DNA from 3 places in the Paenarthrobacter sp. NPDC057981 genome. Region 2 is predicted to be linked to each of the others. Evidence: riboswitches for the same ligand, from Rfam matches in the RefSeq annotation. Region 2 holds a riboswitch; each other region holds the start of a gene.
What was found. A riboswitch is a leader RNA that binds a small molecule or an ion and turns the genes downstream of it on or off. The one in region 2 is predicted to bind cyclic di-AMP.
Positions count from the first base shown of each region.

Region 1: linked by a shared signal. The riboswitch ahead of ACFVSI_RS18570 (C40 family peptidase) and the one ahead of ACFVSI_RS08550 (hypothetical protein) in region 2 are both predicted to bind cyclic di-AMP.
Region 3: linked by a shared signal. The riboswitch ahead of ACFVSI_RS09250 (NlpC/P60 family protein) and the one ahead of ACFVSI_RS08550 (hypothetical protein) in region 2 are both predicted to bind cyclic di-AMP.

Region 1 covers NZ_JBHVQI010000026.1:37,430-41,831, forward strand. Annotated here, with positions in the region: gene ACFVSI_RS18550 (molybdopterin molybdotransferase MoeA) at 1-15, opposite strand, end outside; gene ACFVSI_RS18555 (NTP transferase domain-containing protein) at 12-905, opposite strand; gene ACFVSI_RS18560 (HNH endonuclease) at 948-1,448, opposite strand; gene ACFVSI_RS18565 (NlpC/P60 family protein) at 1,666-2,430, opposite strand; gene ACFVSI_RS18570 (C40 family peptidase) at 2,524-3,255, opposite strand; cyclic di-AMP (ydaO/yuaA leader) riboswitch at 3,260-3,442, opposite strand; gene ACFVSI_RS18575 (M23 family metallopeptidase) at 3,567-4,402, opposite strand, start outside.
Region 2 covers NZ_JBHVQI010000006.1:90,481-94,882, reverse strand. Annotated here, with positions in the region: gene ACFVSI_RS08565 (hypothetical protein) at 1-186, opposite strand, end outside; gene ACFVSI_RS08560 (response regulator transcription factor) at 387-1,127, shown strand; gene ACFVSI_RS08555 (ATP-binding protein) at 1,131-2,630, shown strand; cyclic di-AMP (ydaO/yuaA leader) riboswitch at 2,739-2,923, shown strand; gene ACFVSI_RS08550 (hypothetical protein) at 2,927-3,784, shown strand; gene ACFVSI_RS08545 (glycosyltransferase) at 3,918-4,402, shown strand, end outside.
Region 3 covers NZ_JBHVQI010000007.1:59,160-63,561, reverse strand. Annotated here, with positions in the region: gene ACFVSI_RS09265 (PEP/pyruvate-binding domain-containing protein) at 1-22, opposite strand, end outside; gene ACFVSI_RS09260 (universal stress protein) at 73-1,110, opposite strand; gene ACFVSI_RS09255 (FAD-dependent monooxygenase) at 1,528-2,208, shown strand; gene ACFVSI_RS09250 (NlpC/P60 family protein) at 2,309-3,088, opposite strand; cyclic di-AMP (ydaO/yuaA leader) riboswitch at 3,092-3,280, opposite strand; gene ACFVSI_RS09245 (copper resistance protein CopC) at 3,431-4,063, opposite strand; gene ACFVSI_RS09240 (NCS2 family permease) at 4,178-4,402, shown strand, end outside.

The DNA.
Region 1 (4,402 bases), on a different contig from region 2:
CGGGGCCTCCGTCATTCTGCGTCAGTCCCGGTCTCCGAGTACTCCTTGGCTATTTTCCGGGCCAAGTCCAAGGCTGCGTTCATGGAGGCGTCGTCGCTGGCCTGGCCGATGCCACGGGCCATGCCGGCGGCATAACCGGCGATGAAGGTAGTGAGCGGGGCTGCCGGGCGGACCACGGAATGCGCGGCCACTCCGGCCACAGCCAGTACCTCGTTGATGTCCACTTCCACGCCCTCGAGCTCAAAAGCCTGCAGCAACGTGCGGCACCAATCCTCGAGGGTCTCTTCCTGGCTCTTCACGTTCGCCTCCAACTCATAGTCAATACCCAGGGCCGCCGCGTCTTCCCACGTATCCACGTCATCCGTGGACCCTGCCGGGACGCCGACGTCCAGCAGGTTCAGCCTAGCAAGCAGCTTGAACACTGGTGAGTCCGTTAACCCCGGACCGTGCGAGGCCGCGTCCACTTCCCGTTCCAGGGCAGCCGTACTGTAGACCCCCAACAGGGGCTGCTTTCGGCCATCAACGGATACCGCCATCACCCCTTCTACCGAGGAATTCGCTTCAAGTGCCTCGAATAGCCGGGCGAGCCCCTCCGAGGCTTTGGGCATGTCGCAGGCCAGAACCAGTGTCCATTCAGAGGGCGGCCTTGTTTTCAAGGCGGCCAATCCTGCAGCAATCGCCGCCGCCGGCCCGGCAAAGGCGGGCTCCTCGCGCGCGACCAAGACCGGTTCCGGCAGGGGGTCACCGTCAACGTCGGGGCCCACCACAACCACGGCGGTGGCACCCCGCACTGTCTGGAGGGCACGCGAGAGGAGGGTGCCGCCGTCGTACTTCAATGACGGCTTGGGCACGCCGCCGAGGCGGGTGGCCCTGCCACCCGCCAGAATCACGGCGTTGAACTCCATCCGCCCAGAGTACCCGGACGGCCGTAGCTCAGCAGAAATCGATCAGGCAGCGGATTCCGGCAACAGGAACGGGTCCCAGTCCGGCGCAGGTTTCTCGAGTTCTTTGATCTGCCACATGGTCCCCTGGGGCACACCGGGTTTGAAACGGAGTTTCCATCCCATTTCGGCCAGTGTGTGGTCGCTCTTGGCGTTATTGCATTTCAAGCACGCCGCAACCAGGTTTTCCCAGGAATCCGCGCCTCCCCTGGATTTGGGGTGGACGTGGTCTATGGTGTGGGCTGTTTTCCCGCAATAGGCGCAACGGTGGCCGTCGCGGCGAAGAACCCCACGGCGGCTCACGGCAGTGATCCTGTTGTACTTGGGACGGATGTAGCGGTTAAGGAGGATCACGGAGGGGCGTCCAAGAATCTCCTGTGGCCCGACGACAGGCTCGTCGCCTTCGGCCACTACGCTAGCTTTCCCAGTGAGCACAAGGACCAGCGCCCGGCGGAAGGTAATAACCGCCAGCGGTTCATATCCAGCATTCAGAACGAGTGTGCGCATGCACGTACCTCTTCACGGCCGCACCCGTCAGGGGCACGAGGGCCGGCTGCCCTCTGCATGTACGGGCTGTGGATCGACAACACAAGGGTAAGCACTTATATGCCGTATCAACGAATTTATTTGTCGATTCGCTCACAGTGTCTGCAAAAATTCATGCGCGGTTAAAGCAGAACACCCCGCCGGCAACTGCCTGCGGGGTGTTTCTGGAAGTCAATGACTAGCCGTTGACGCGGATGAAAACCGGTCCGGAGCCGACGTTGACGCTGAACAGTGCCGTGGTGGATCCGTTCCATCCACCGTGGACTGCCATGCCGTTGCCGACGTAAACAGCGATGTGGGCCTGTCCGGCCAGACCGCCGTTGGCGTAGTAGGCGAGGTCGCCTGGCTGTGCTTCCGCTGCGCTGACGGTGCGGCCCAGGGAGAGGTAGCCGGCCGGCCAGTCGTGGAAGTGGATGCCAACAGCAGCAAGGGAGTTGGTGACCAGCATGGTGCAGTCCTGCGTCACACCGAGCTGCGCGTAAGCGGCGGCAGCAATGGCTGCGCCAAGTCCGCTGGAGGCTGCTGGAGCGGCAGGGGCCGGGGTTGCGGCGTTGACTGCCAGCGTGGCGTTGGTGGCCGTGGCCGTGGACGCCTTGGCCTCAACCTTTGCCGGAGCCTCTTCCACTACGGGAGCGGGAGCTTCAACAGTGGTGACAACAGGGCGCTCATAGGAAATGGCGACCGTGGAGTCTGCGGCAATCGTGGCCTGGGCTACCGACTGGACGTCGAGCGCGGCGGTCGCCGTCGACTCGCGGTCCACGTTCGATTCTGCAGCGTTGGCAGCGATACCGCTGGTCAGGACCAAACCTGAAGCTGCGGCGATGACTGCCGCCTGGCGGCCGACGCCACCGGCGTTGACGCTGACGGCCTTGGCGATCACGGCAAGCGAGCTGGTCTTGGGGGCCTCAGCGCGGTGCCGTGCAACTTTGTTTGCACTGGTCATTGTTTTTCTCTTTCGTATCCGCAGGCAGTTGGGGTACCTGCGGGTAGTGGGCCGGCTGGCAGGGGTACGTCAGCCAGCCCCGAATCGGTTTCTTTAGCGGAGGGTGAAGAACGAAGACGTGCCCGTGGAAGCCACGGAATGCAGCAGGGTGCCCTGGCTGGGGTTCAAAGCGCTGATCATCATGCCGTTGCCGACGTAGATGCCCACGTGGGCTCCGCCGTTCTGCATGACGAGGTCACCGGGCTGGGGCGTGCTGGTGGGCTTCATTGCCGTCCACGCGTTCACGCGGGGAATGCTGATGCCGGCCTGCGCGTAGACCCACTGGGTGAAGCCGGAGCAGTCCCAACCGTTGGGGGTGGTGCCGCCCCACACGTACGGGGAGCCGATTCCGGTGTAGGCGATGGCGGCAAGCCCTGAAGCGGCCGCGCTTGCAGCAGAATCCTTGGTTTCGGAGGACTTGGCCGTGACTGCCGTGGCGTCCTCGGTGGTGCGCTCGGTTACCTGGGCTGCCCGCTGGACGACCTTGGGGGCTTCCTTGGTGGCCACGACCGGGCTCTCGAAGGAAACGGTGGCTGTCGGCTCTGCAGTGACCACTGCGGTGGCAGCCAGCTGCTGGGTGCTGGAAACTTCCGAGGTGGTGACGTCGGTGTCAGCGGCATTGGCCGGCAGCCCGACAGTAAGGACGAGGCCTGAGGCTGCTGCCAGCACGGCGGCCTGGCGGCCTACGGTACCGGCGTTGGATGAAACAGCCTTCGAAAGAGTGTTCAACGGGTTCGAACGAACCGTTTCAGCGCGGTGGCGCGCAGGGGTAGTGCGTGATGACACGTAGGTAGCCTCTCCCAATGCCTGCGAGGTGAGCTGTCGGATTCGGATGGGAGTCATCCGGCCGCTTTGCTTCCTGGGAAGCTTTGCGACTTAACCCCAAGGCCTTCATTCGAAGACCAAAAGTGGTTCCCCCGCCCCTGCCAGACGATTTTTGCGAACGGACCCCGAGTGGTGGCAGAGCTAGGCAATCCACTCAAGTGCATCGGCCCCCTAAAAAGCCGATGCGCTCTGAACGTTATAACAATTGAAAGCGAATGTCACATTCAGGTCACGAGAGGTGTCATCAATGCGAGAGAAGACCATCAGGTGGCTTAGAGCCAGCCCATGGGGTCGACGACTTCGCCGTTGACCTGGACCTCGAAGTGGAGGTGGCAGCCGGTGGAGGCGCCTGTGGTGCCGCTGAGGGCGACGGTGTCGCCACGGTTGACCGTCTGGCCCACCTGGACGTTGAACGAGGACAGGTGGTTGTACGTGGTCTCCAGGCCATTCCCGTGGTCCACCACAACGCGGTTGCCTCCGCCGTATTCGTGCCATCCGGCAAAGGTCACTTTGCCTGCGGCTGCAGCATGAACGGCCGTGCCGCACTGGGCCACGAAGTCCTGCCCGCGGTGGAAGTCACCCGTGCCACCGGTCAGGGGGCTGACGCGGTAACCGAAGGGCGATGCCGTGACCAGGGAGTCAAGGGGGCTGCCCAGGGTTCCCAGGGAAGAAGCCCGCTGGATGCTGCCGGCGGACTGGGCGCTGAGTAGTTGCTTCAGCTTTCCATCGGGGTCGGCGGCGGTGGCGACGGCCGCGCGGCTGAAGTCGATTTTGGCCGATGCGGCCGCGGAAACCTCGGGCTGGCTTCCCACGGGCCCGCCAACGGCGAGGGCGGATTCGGTCTGGCCCGATTCCGAGGTGGCCATGACGGGGCTGGTAGCCGGCAGCCCGACAGTCAGGACAAGGCCGGTGGCGGCAAGCGCAACTCCGGCCTTCTGCCCGACGCCACTTGCTGCGGCAAAGTCGGCAACCTGGCGCATCGGGCTCTTACGGCGGCGCACCTGGCGTTCGGTGTCGCGCGGCCGGATCTCCGATACAACGCGGGCTGGCCGCAGCTCAGTAGCGGGGCCGGACGCGCGGCGGCGGCCCCTGACGTTCTGCGATGTCA
Region 2 (4,402 bases):
GCTTTGGGCCTGACCGGCCTGGGCCTCGCCCCAGGCCCAGGATGATCCGGGGTTGGGGGCGGCGGTTTCGGAAGGCTGCGGCCATGCGGCTTCCGGCTGCGGGTTGGCGGGGGTCGGCCCCTGCTGTGGCTGAGGCCCCGGGGTGTGGGGGAACTGGTGGTTTTCGGGGTATTTCTGCTCGCTCATGGTGGTCTCTCTTGTCTGTGGTTGTCCGAATACGCCCAGCGTCGGTGCCGTGGCTGTGCGGAAGCTGTGTTGGGGAGCAGTTGCTCCTGTGACCTGCAAATTCCTGTGTGTGCGGACTCCCACCTCGCTAGTGTTGACTTCACAGGGTCCTCACAGGAGCGGCTCAGCGCCGGCAAACCAGCAGAATGGAGAGTTGTCACATGGCCTCCCCGCACTCCATGACAAACAACCTTCCCCAGCTCACGCACCCGGACGGCTCGCCTATCCGCGCCTTGGTGGTTGACGACGAGCCGAGCCTTGCCGAGCTCATGAGCATGGGCCTCCGCATGGCCGGCTGGTCAGTAAGCGTGGCCGCTGACGGGCCCGAAGCCGTAAAGGTCGCCAAGGAATTCCGCCCCGACGTCCTGGTGCTTGATGTGATGCTCCCCGGTTTTGACGGCGTGGAAGTCCTCAACCGGATACGGGCCTTCGCCCCGGAAGTGCCTGCCCTGTTCCTGACAGCCAAGGACGCGGTGCAGGACCGCATTGTGGGTCTGGCGGCCGGAGGCGACGACTACGTCACCAAGCCCTTCAGCATGGAGGAAGTGCTGCTTCGCCTGCACAGGCTGGTCCAGCGCTCAGGTGTCGCTGCGATGGACACCGCTGAGCTCGTTGTGGGCGATCTGACCCTGAACGTGGACACCCGGGAGGTGACCCGCGCCGGGGAGGACATCACCCTGACGGCAACCCAGTTCGAGCTCCTGCGCTATCTCATGGAGAACCCGAAACGGGTTGTCAGCAAGGCCCAAATCCTGGACCGCGTGTGGGACTACGACTTCGGCGGCCAGGCCAACATCGTGGAACTCTATATTTCGTATCTACGCAAGAAGATCGAAGCGAACCACCCGCCGATGATTCACACGGTTCGCGGAGCCGGCTACGTCATCAAACCTGCGGACTAGGCCTTGAGCACACTCTCGGGGATTGCCAGGAGCCCGCAGCGCAGTTGGCTCAATCCCTCCACATGGCATCTACGCACGCGTTTGGTCCTGGTGGCCATGGCTTTGCTGGTGGCCATTTGCGGTGCAGTCGGGCTGGTCAGCTACGCCTCGATGGACATGGTTTTCAACAAGCAGCTCGACAGGCAGCTGGAACAGGCGTCGCGCCGCGCTGACGACTTCGGCAGGCCGCCGTCGAGCTTTCCGAATTCGCCAACAGGGCGCCCGGACCCGCTGGAGGCCCGCGGGCAGGCGGCCGGCACGCTGAGCGCCCGAATCGATGGATCAACGGTGCGCAGCTCCGGGCTGATTGACGCCGGGGGCAACCGCGTGTCTTTGTCCGCCGCCGACGAGCAGGTCCTCCTGGCGCTGCCGACGGGCGACCGTCCCGTGGACCGCTCGCTGTCCAACGGCGACTACCGGCTCATGGCCGTCAAAACCAATTACGGCGACGTGATCGTCACGGGCCTGCCACTCGCGGACAAACAGACTGCAGAGGCTTCGCTGGTCTGGACCATGGTGCTGGTGTCACTTGGCGGCCTGGTGGTGATCGGGCTGGTGGGAACGGTGATCATCCGTCGCACCATGCGGCCCCTGGAGCAGCTCTCCGAGGTCGCCACCAAGGTTTCACGACTGCCTCTCGACGCCGGCGAGGTGGCACTTGCGGTGCGTGTACCGCCGTCGGCCTCCCATCCCGGAACTGAAGTGGGCAGCGTAGGCCACGCCCTGAACCAGATGCTGAACAATGTCTCCAGCGCGCTGGAGGCCCGCCAGGAAAGCGAGACAAAAGTGCGGCAGTTCGTGGCCGACGCCTCGCACGAACTGCGGACGCCGCTGACGGCCATCCGTGGCTACACCGAGCTGCTGCGGATGACCGAGAACTTCACCGACGACGGCAGGAAGTCCCTGGCCCGGGTCCAGAGCCAGTCCGAACGCATGACGACGCTGGTGGAGGACCTGCTGTTGCTGGCAAGGTTGGACGAAGGCCAACCGGTGAAGGTCACGGACGTGGACCTGACACAGTTGGTGATCGAGACCGTGAGCGACGAGAAAGTCATGGCCCCGGACCACATCTGGCAGCTGACCTTGCCGGACGAACCGATCACGGTGCGCGGAGATGCCACGCAGCTGCATCAGGTATTGGCCAATCTCCTCTCCAACGCCCGCAAGCATACGGATCCCGGAACCACGGTGGTCACCGGGGTGATGCTCTCGGCAGACGGCAGCGCAGTGGTTACCGTAACGGACAACGGGCCCGGCATTCCCGGAGATTTCCAGGGCAGGATTTTCTCCCGGTTCGCCCGCGCCGATGCCGCAAGGTCGGGATCGGAAGGGACGTCCGGCCTGGGCCTGTCAATCGTTGAATCCATCGTCGAAGCCCACGGCGGAAGCGTGGAGGTGACGTCCAAACCTGGACGGACGGAGTTCGCTGTCCGGCTACCGGCCGCCAACAGCAACCGCGCATAGCGAAACCGGCAAGGCGACTCACCGGCGTCGTGATCTCTGTTACCTAAATGTGACTTCTGCGGAATCGTCCTGTACCGTCGAAAGGGTGGGTCGCTCAAAAGGGCCCGCATCCGGGATGCGCCGAGCTCTGCCACTTCCCGGAGTCCGTTCTTACTCCGAGGCAGAGACGGGGGACCCAGAGTCTCCGGGCCCAGGCATTCGCCGGCCCTTGGGGTGAAGCCGCAGCATGACGCGCGGCCGGATGACCTCATCCGAACCCGACAGCTAACTCCGCAGGCGCTGAGAGGTAATCACACATGTCTGAATTTAACGATCAGACGCGCCCTTCCGCGCGTCACCGCGACCAGAACGACTCCCCGTTGAAGAAGTCGCAGACCGTCCTCAAGAAGGCCGCCCGTGAGGGCAAGTCCGGCAACCGCATGCCCGTGGTGGCCGGCGTTATTGCCGCCGCGCTGGGCGTTGCGTCCCTCGGAACGGCTGCCAACGCCGCTCTTAACCTTCCCGAGGCAAGCCGCGTTGCCGAGACCCGGACCGCCGTCGAGGCCAGCAACGCCAAGGCCGCTGAGGAAGCCGCCGCCGCCAAGAAGGCCGCTGACGAAAAGGCTGCTGCCGCCAAGGCCGCCGCAGACAAAGCAGCAGCTGACAAGGCCGCAGCCGACAAGGCCGCTGCGGACAAGGCAGCGGCCGACCAGGCCGCCGCTGCGCAGGCAGCAGCTGAGAAGGCCGCTGCCGATCAGGCCGCAGCAGAAAAGGCTGCCGCTGACGCAGCCGCCAAGCAGGCAGCCGACGCCGCTGCTGCCGCCGCCGCAGAAGCCGCAGCCGCCGCAGCAGCCCCCAAGGCTGTTGACGACCCCGCTGCTGCCAAGGCCTACGCTGCCAGCATTCTGGGCAGCTACGGCTGGAGCGCCTCCGAGATGACGGCACTGAACACGCTGTGGGAGAAGGAATCAGGCTGGCGGACCACTGCCACCAACGCTTCCAGCGGTGCATACGGTATTGTCCAGTCGCTCCCGGCCGGCAAGATGGCTTCTGCCGGTGCGGACTGGCAGACGAACTACCAGACCCAGATCAAGTGGGGCCTGAACTACATCAAGGAACGCTACGGCTCCCCGTCAGCTGCCCTGGCCTTCCACCTGGCCAACAACTGGTACTAAGCCAAGAGATTCACTGAAAAGCCGCTCCCATTCCGGGGGCGGCTTTTCGCGTGGAAGAGGCCCTGAACACTTACACAGTCGCATCACAGCTTCCGCCTAAAGCCCTCACAATCGGCGGCCCCACTGTGAATGCATGACGCTCATAGATCCCGCCACCAGTGCGCTGCCGAACCCCGCCCATGCGGGGACCTTCGCCGCTCCTGCCTTGCCCCACCGGCAGCCGCGGCGTTCTCCCGTGGATACGCGGACCACGGTCCCTGTCCTGGACGTCACCATTCCCGTACACAACGAAGAGACCGACCTCGAGGAATGCCTGCGCCGCCTGCACGGGCACCTGGTGGAGACGTTTCCGCATACGTTCCGCATCACGGTGGCGGACAACGCGAGCACGGACAACACGCTGAAGATCGCCGAGCGTCTGGCCCGCGAGCTCCCTGAAATCGTCGTCATGCGCTTCGAGGAAAAGGGCCGGGGCAACGCCCTCCGCCAGGTCTGGCTCGCCTCGCCGTCCCCGGTGCTCGCCTACATGGATGTGGATCTTTCCACTGATCTTGCCGCCCTGGCGCCCCTGCTGGCTCCACTGATCTCCGGCCACTCAGACCTGGCGATCGGCACCCG
Region 3 (4,402 bases), on a different contig from region 2:
TGCCGCCCACGTCGGGAAGCATGGGTCCACGAATATCCCTGAGGTCCAGCGTGAACACCGACGGCCCGTTTCCTAAGCCGCGCCGAGCATCGGGCCAAACTTGTCGCGGTCCCCCAGCCGGGGATCCTCACGGTCCGGAACTACCAGCACCGGTCCCTTGGCGTGGTGAAGGACGCCGTCGGAGGTAGAGCCGAGCAGCATGCCCGCAAACCCACCGCGTCCGCGTGTACCCAACACCACCAACTCCACGCTGCGGCTTGCTTCCACCAGGACGTCGACGGGCGAGCCGTCCCTGAGGTCCGTTTCGATGGGCAGCTGTGGGAAATGGCTCCTCAACCACGCGACGCCTGCTTCAAGCTGGACCTTGATATCGGCAAACAGGGCGTCCCGGTCCAACGGGGCGGGCACCCAGGCCAGCGAACCGCTGTACTGGGGGACGGCACAAATGACGCGGAGCTTGGCTCCCATGCGCTGTGCCTGTTCGGCTGCTTCGAGCACAGCAACACGCGCCTGCTCGGAGCCGTCCACGCCCACTGCGATGACGTTTTCCACGGTACGGGGACCGGCCTTGGCGTGCTCGGCCTTGATGTGCTTGTCTTCGGTATTCTCGCCCAGCCGGTCGGCGCAGTAGAGGGGGACAGTAACCGTGGGGCATTTGGCGTGGGCAGGCAAAGCGCTGCTGACAGATCCCAGCAACCGCCCAACAAAACCACCGCGGCCGCGACTGCCGAAAACCAGGAGTGCGGCGTCCGCCGAGAGATCCAGCAGCACGCCGGCGGCGTCGCCGTTTTCGACCGAAGCATCGACGTCGACGGAGTACCTGGCCACTTTGTCCATGGCCTGCCGGACAATGGCTTCCGCGCCCTCGCGTATGACCGAATCGTCCACGGTGGCGTATCCGCCGTCGAGCCCTGAGGCGGCGAAGATCGGCACCGAGTAGGCGGTGACGATGTGTAGTGGGAGCTGCCTGCGTTCTGCCTCGCGTGCGGCCCAGACCAAGGCACACTGCCCGTGTTCCGAACCGTCCACCCCAACGACGATGCCGCCCGGTGCTACCGTCAGGCCCTCGCCGTCCTGTGGCTCTTCACTGTGTCTGCCGTGCTGGTCCATTTGGGGCCCGCCTCTCCACCTACTGCTTGATGTTCCGGCCATTCTGCCAGAGGTTTTCCGCTTCGGAATCCCTCATGGCTCCATTGTCAATGGCCGGGGCTGGATTAATGTGAAATTTCTCCGTCCAATGCCCACTATTCTCGGTCGGCAGAGACGAATCAAGGCGGGTTGGCGCTATGTGTATAACAGTCCGGGTTCGGTTCCGTGAGCCCAATTTTGTGCGCGCAACCAACCACCGGAACACGCTGCCGCGAGAGGCTATCCATGGGCGAAAAAGTTCGGTAGTGTTCGAGTCACCGAATGGCCGGCAAAGGTGTCCTACAACACAATCCGGCCATTTGTTTGCGGCCGCTTGGGGAACTCGGACGCGATCCCACGCGAGGCCGCAAGGCACACACGTCAAGGAGGAACCAAGCAGTGTCAGACGCGCCTGATTCCGGCACGGAACGCACCACCACCGTGGTTATAGGTGCCGGCCTGTCCGGCTTGGCAGTTGCCAGTGAACTGAGCCGCTATGGAGTGGGCTCCATTGTGGTGGATGGCTTTGGCGCACTGTCGGCCACCGGCCCGGCCGTCCACACGGGCATGCTGCAGCGCTGCGAGGTGACCGATCCCGCCTCCATCAAGGAACGCAACGAGATTCTGCGCCATCTGCGCAATTACGCGGCCAGCCACCATCTGGATGTACGCAACACGACGAGGGCCGTGCGTCTGGATTTTCTGGGCGCAGACACATCCCAGCACATCGGCCACGGGCTAGCCGCGAGCATGACCCTTAACGGGCTTCGCGCAGCGGGCCCTCTTGAATCAGCACCTCGTCAATGGGCAGTCCACACAGCCCATGGGATCCTCCTGGCAGACCACGTGGTGGTGACGCGCTGCGCCCAAAGCCAACTGCGACGGATGCTGGCCGAACTCGGGATCGCCGTGGGCCAGAACCTCGTGGCTGCCATGCGGGCCCTGGGGATGCACCTGGTGGGCGTGGGCGAATTAATCACACCGACCCCCAAGGAAGTGCTCCGCCAGGCCAAGGCCGTTGGCCAGGCGATCTCCTCAAAGGTTGCGCTGCCGGGCGGCCCCGGGGTCGCCATCGCCTAGCCATCAACAAGATGCAAGCCGATCTTTAAAGCCCAAAGGCCGGTGTCTTTCGAAGAATCAATCTTCGGAAGACACCGGCCTTTGCGTTGAAGCGTGAGGCTTATGCGCCAGCGCGTACGTAGGTGATGGGTCCCGTTGCGGTCAGCCAGCTGATCGGGTGGATGCCCGTCTGGTTGCCGTTGATGCCACCGCTGATGGCCTGGCCGTTGCCGATGTAGATGGCAACGTGGCCGGACTGGACGATCATGTCGCCCGGCTGGGGGTCGCTGACAACCTTGCCGTAGTTCAGGAACTGCATGGGTGCCAGGTCGCCAACAGGGATGCCGGCGGAGCCGAGGGCCCGCTCAACCATGGCGGTGCAGTCCTGCATGATGCCGATCTGGGCGTAAGCCGAGGCAACCATGGCAGCGTTGACGCCACCAGCGGCAGGAGCCGCAGCTACCGGAGCGGCAGCAGGAGCAACAGCGGCCGAAGCAGCAACTGCGGCCTTGGCGGCAACAGGAGCCGCAGCGACGGTAGCGGTCTTGGGCGCAGGGGCCTCAACGACCGGAGCCGGCTTTTCGATGACCGGAGCTGCAACTGAGGCAACTGCGGGACGCTCAAAGTTGATGGTCGCCGTCGAAAGGGCGGTAACAACCTTGGTGGGAGCCTCGGATGCGGTCTCGGCGACCGTGGCGGGGCTGGAGTCGCGCTGTGCCGGAGCTTCGGCTGCGTGGGCAGCTACGGAGCCGGTCAGTACGAGTCCGGAAGCTGCTGCGATAACGGCTGCCTGGCGGCCAGCGCCGGAAGCGTTGCTGGCAACTGCCTTGGAGATGGAGATGAACGGATTAGGACGTACGCTGTCCGCCTTACGACGGCCGCGAAGAATGCGTGAAGACATGAAAGAGCCTCTCCCGATGCCTGCGAGGTTAGCTGTCGGATTCGGATGGGAGTCACCCGGCCACTATCTCCCGCTGAGCGGAAGCTTCGTGACTTCACCCCAAGGCGCGCTCGTAAGCGGCCCAAATTGGGTTCCCCGTCTCTGCCGTAGGTTTGTCTGCGAACGGATTCCGGACTGCGGCAGAGCTAGGCAATCAGGCCGGAAGTGCCTGCTGCGTGGAACAGGCACAGGTACCACCGTACGCGATGATCGCCACGAAGTCACATTTAAGTAACGGGAACCGTTGCTTTGGCGTGTCGCAGTAACCGAACCGAGATATTCGCAGCTATGTAGAAAACCCCGTCATTCCGCGGATGCGGGACCTTCAGGGTCATCGGGTGCAGCGAGTTTCTTCCGGGCTGTCACAGCGAGGAAGATCACGAGCGCCACAGCCACTGCTGCAATGATCACGATGCTCCATGGGAACGGCTGGGACGCGTCCGCTGCGGGCGCGCTGCTACCCGTTCCGGGAGGTGCCGAACCCACCGACGGGACCGTGGCCGACGTCGCCGACCCGGACGGTGAGGCAGCCGCAGTGCCGCTCGCCGCCGTCGTGCTTCCTGCGGTCGCCGTGAACTTAAAGGTCCCCTCGATCGGGTGCGAATCGGAGCTGACGACGCGCCAAACAACGGTGTACTCCCCCGCCGGCGCGCCCGGGCGCAGCTTCTGCACAGCTTGGCTGTCGATGATTTCCACGGGTCCGTCGGCCCAGTTTTCGCCGCCGGCGGTTACGGTGACGCCCGAACCGATGGCCAGGGGCCGGTTGTTGAACGTAATGGAAACCGACGCCGGTACTTCAGCCACGGTGGCACCATTCGCCGGCGCCGTGGATTCCGCGACGTCGTGCGCGGACGCCGGTGCCGCGGAAAACAGCAGGGCAGAGGCGAAGGCAAAGGCGGCGACGACGGCGGCCAGAAGCGGGCGGATGGTACGCATGGGGCGGTTTCTCCTAGTGTTGGCTTCCTTACAGACTAGGGGAATGGTCCGCAGCCCCCACATTCCACGGCATAGGATTTGATAGCACACTCCCCCCAAAACCCGGAGACCTTCATGCTTAAACAAGGTTCTGCAGTGGACCGCTACTTCAAGATTTCCGAACGTGGTTCCACGTACTCAAGGGAAATCCGCGGCGGTTTCGCAACATTCTTCGCCATGAGCTACATCGTGGTGCTGAACCCGCTGATCCTCTCGGGCGCCGATTCCAGTGGCGCGTCCCTGGGCTTCACCGCGGTGGCGGCCACCACGGCGTTCGTTGCCGGCATCCTGACCATCCTC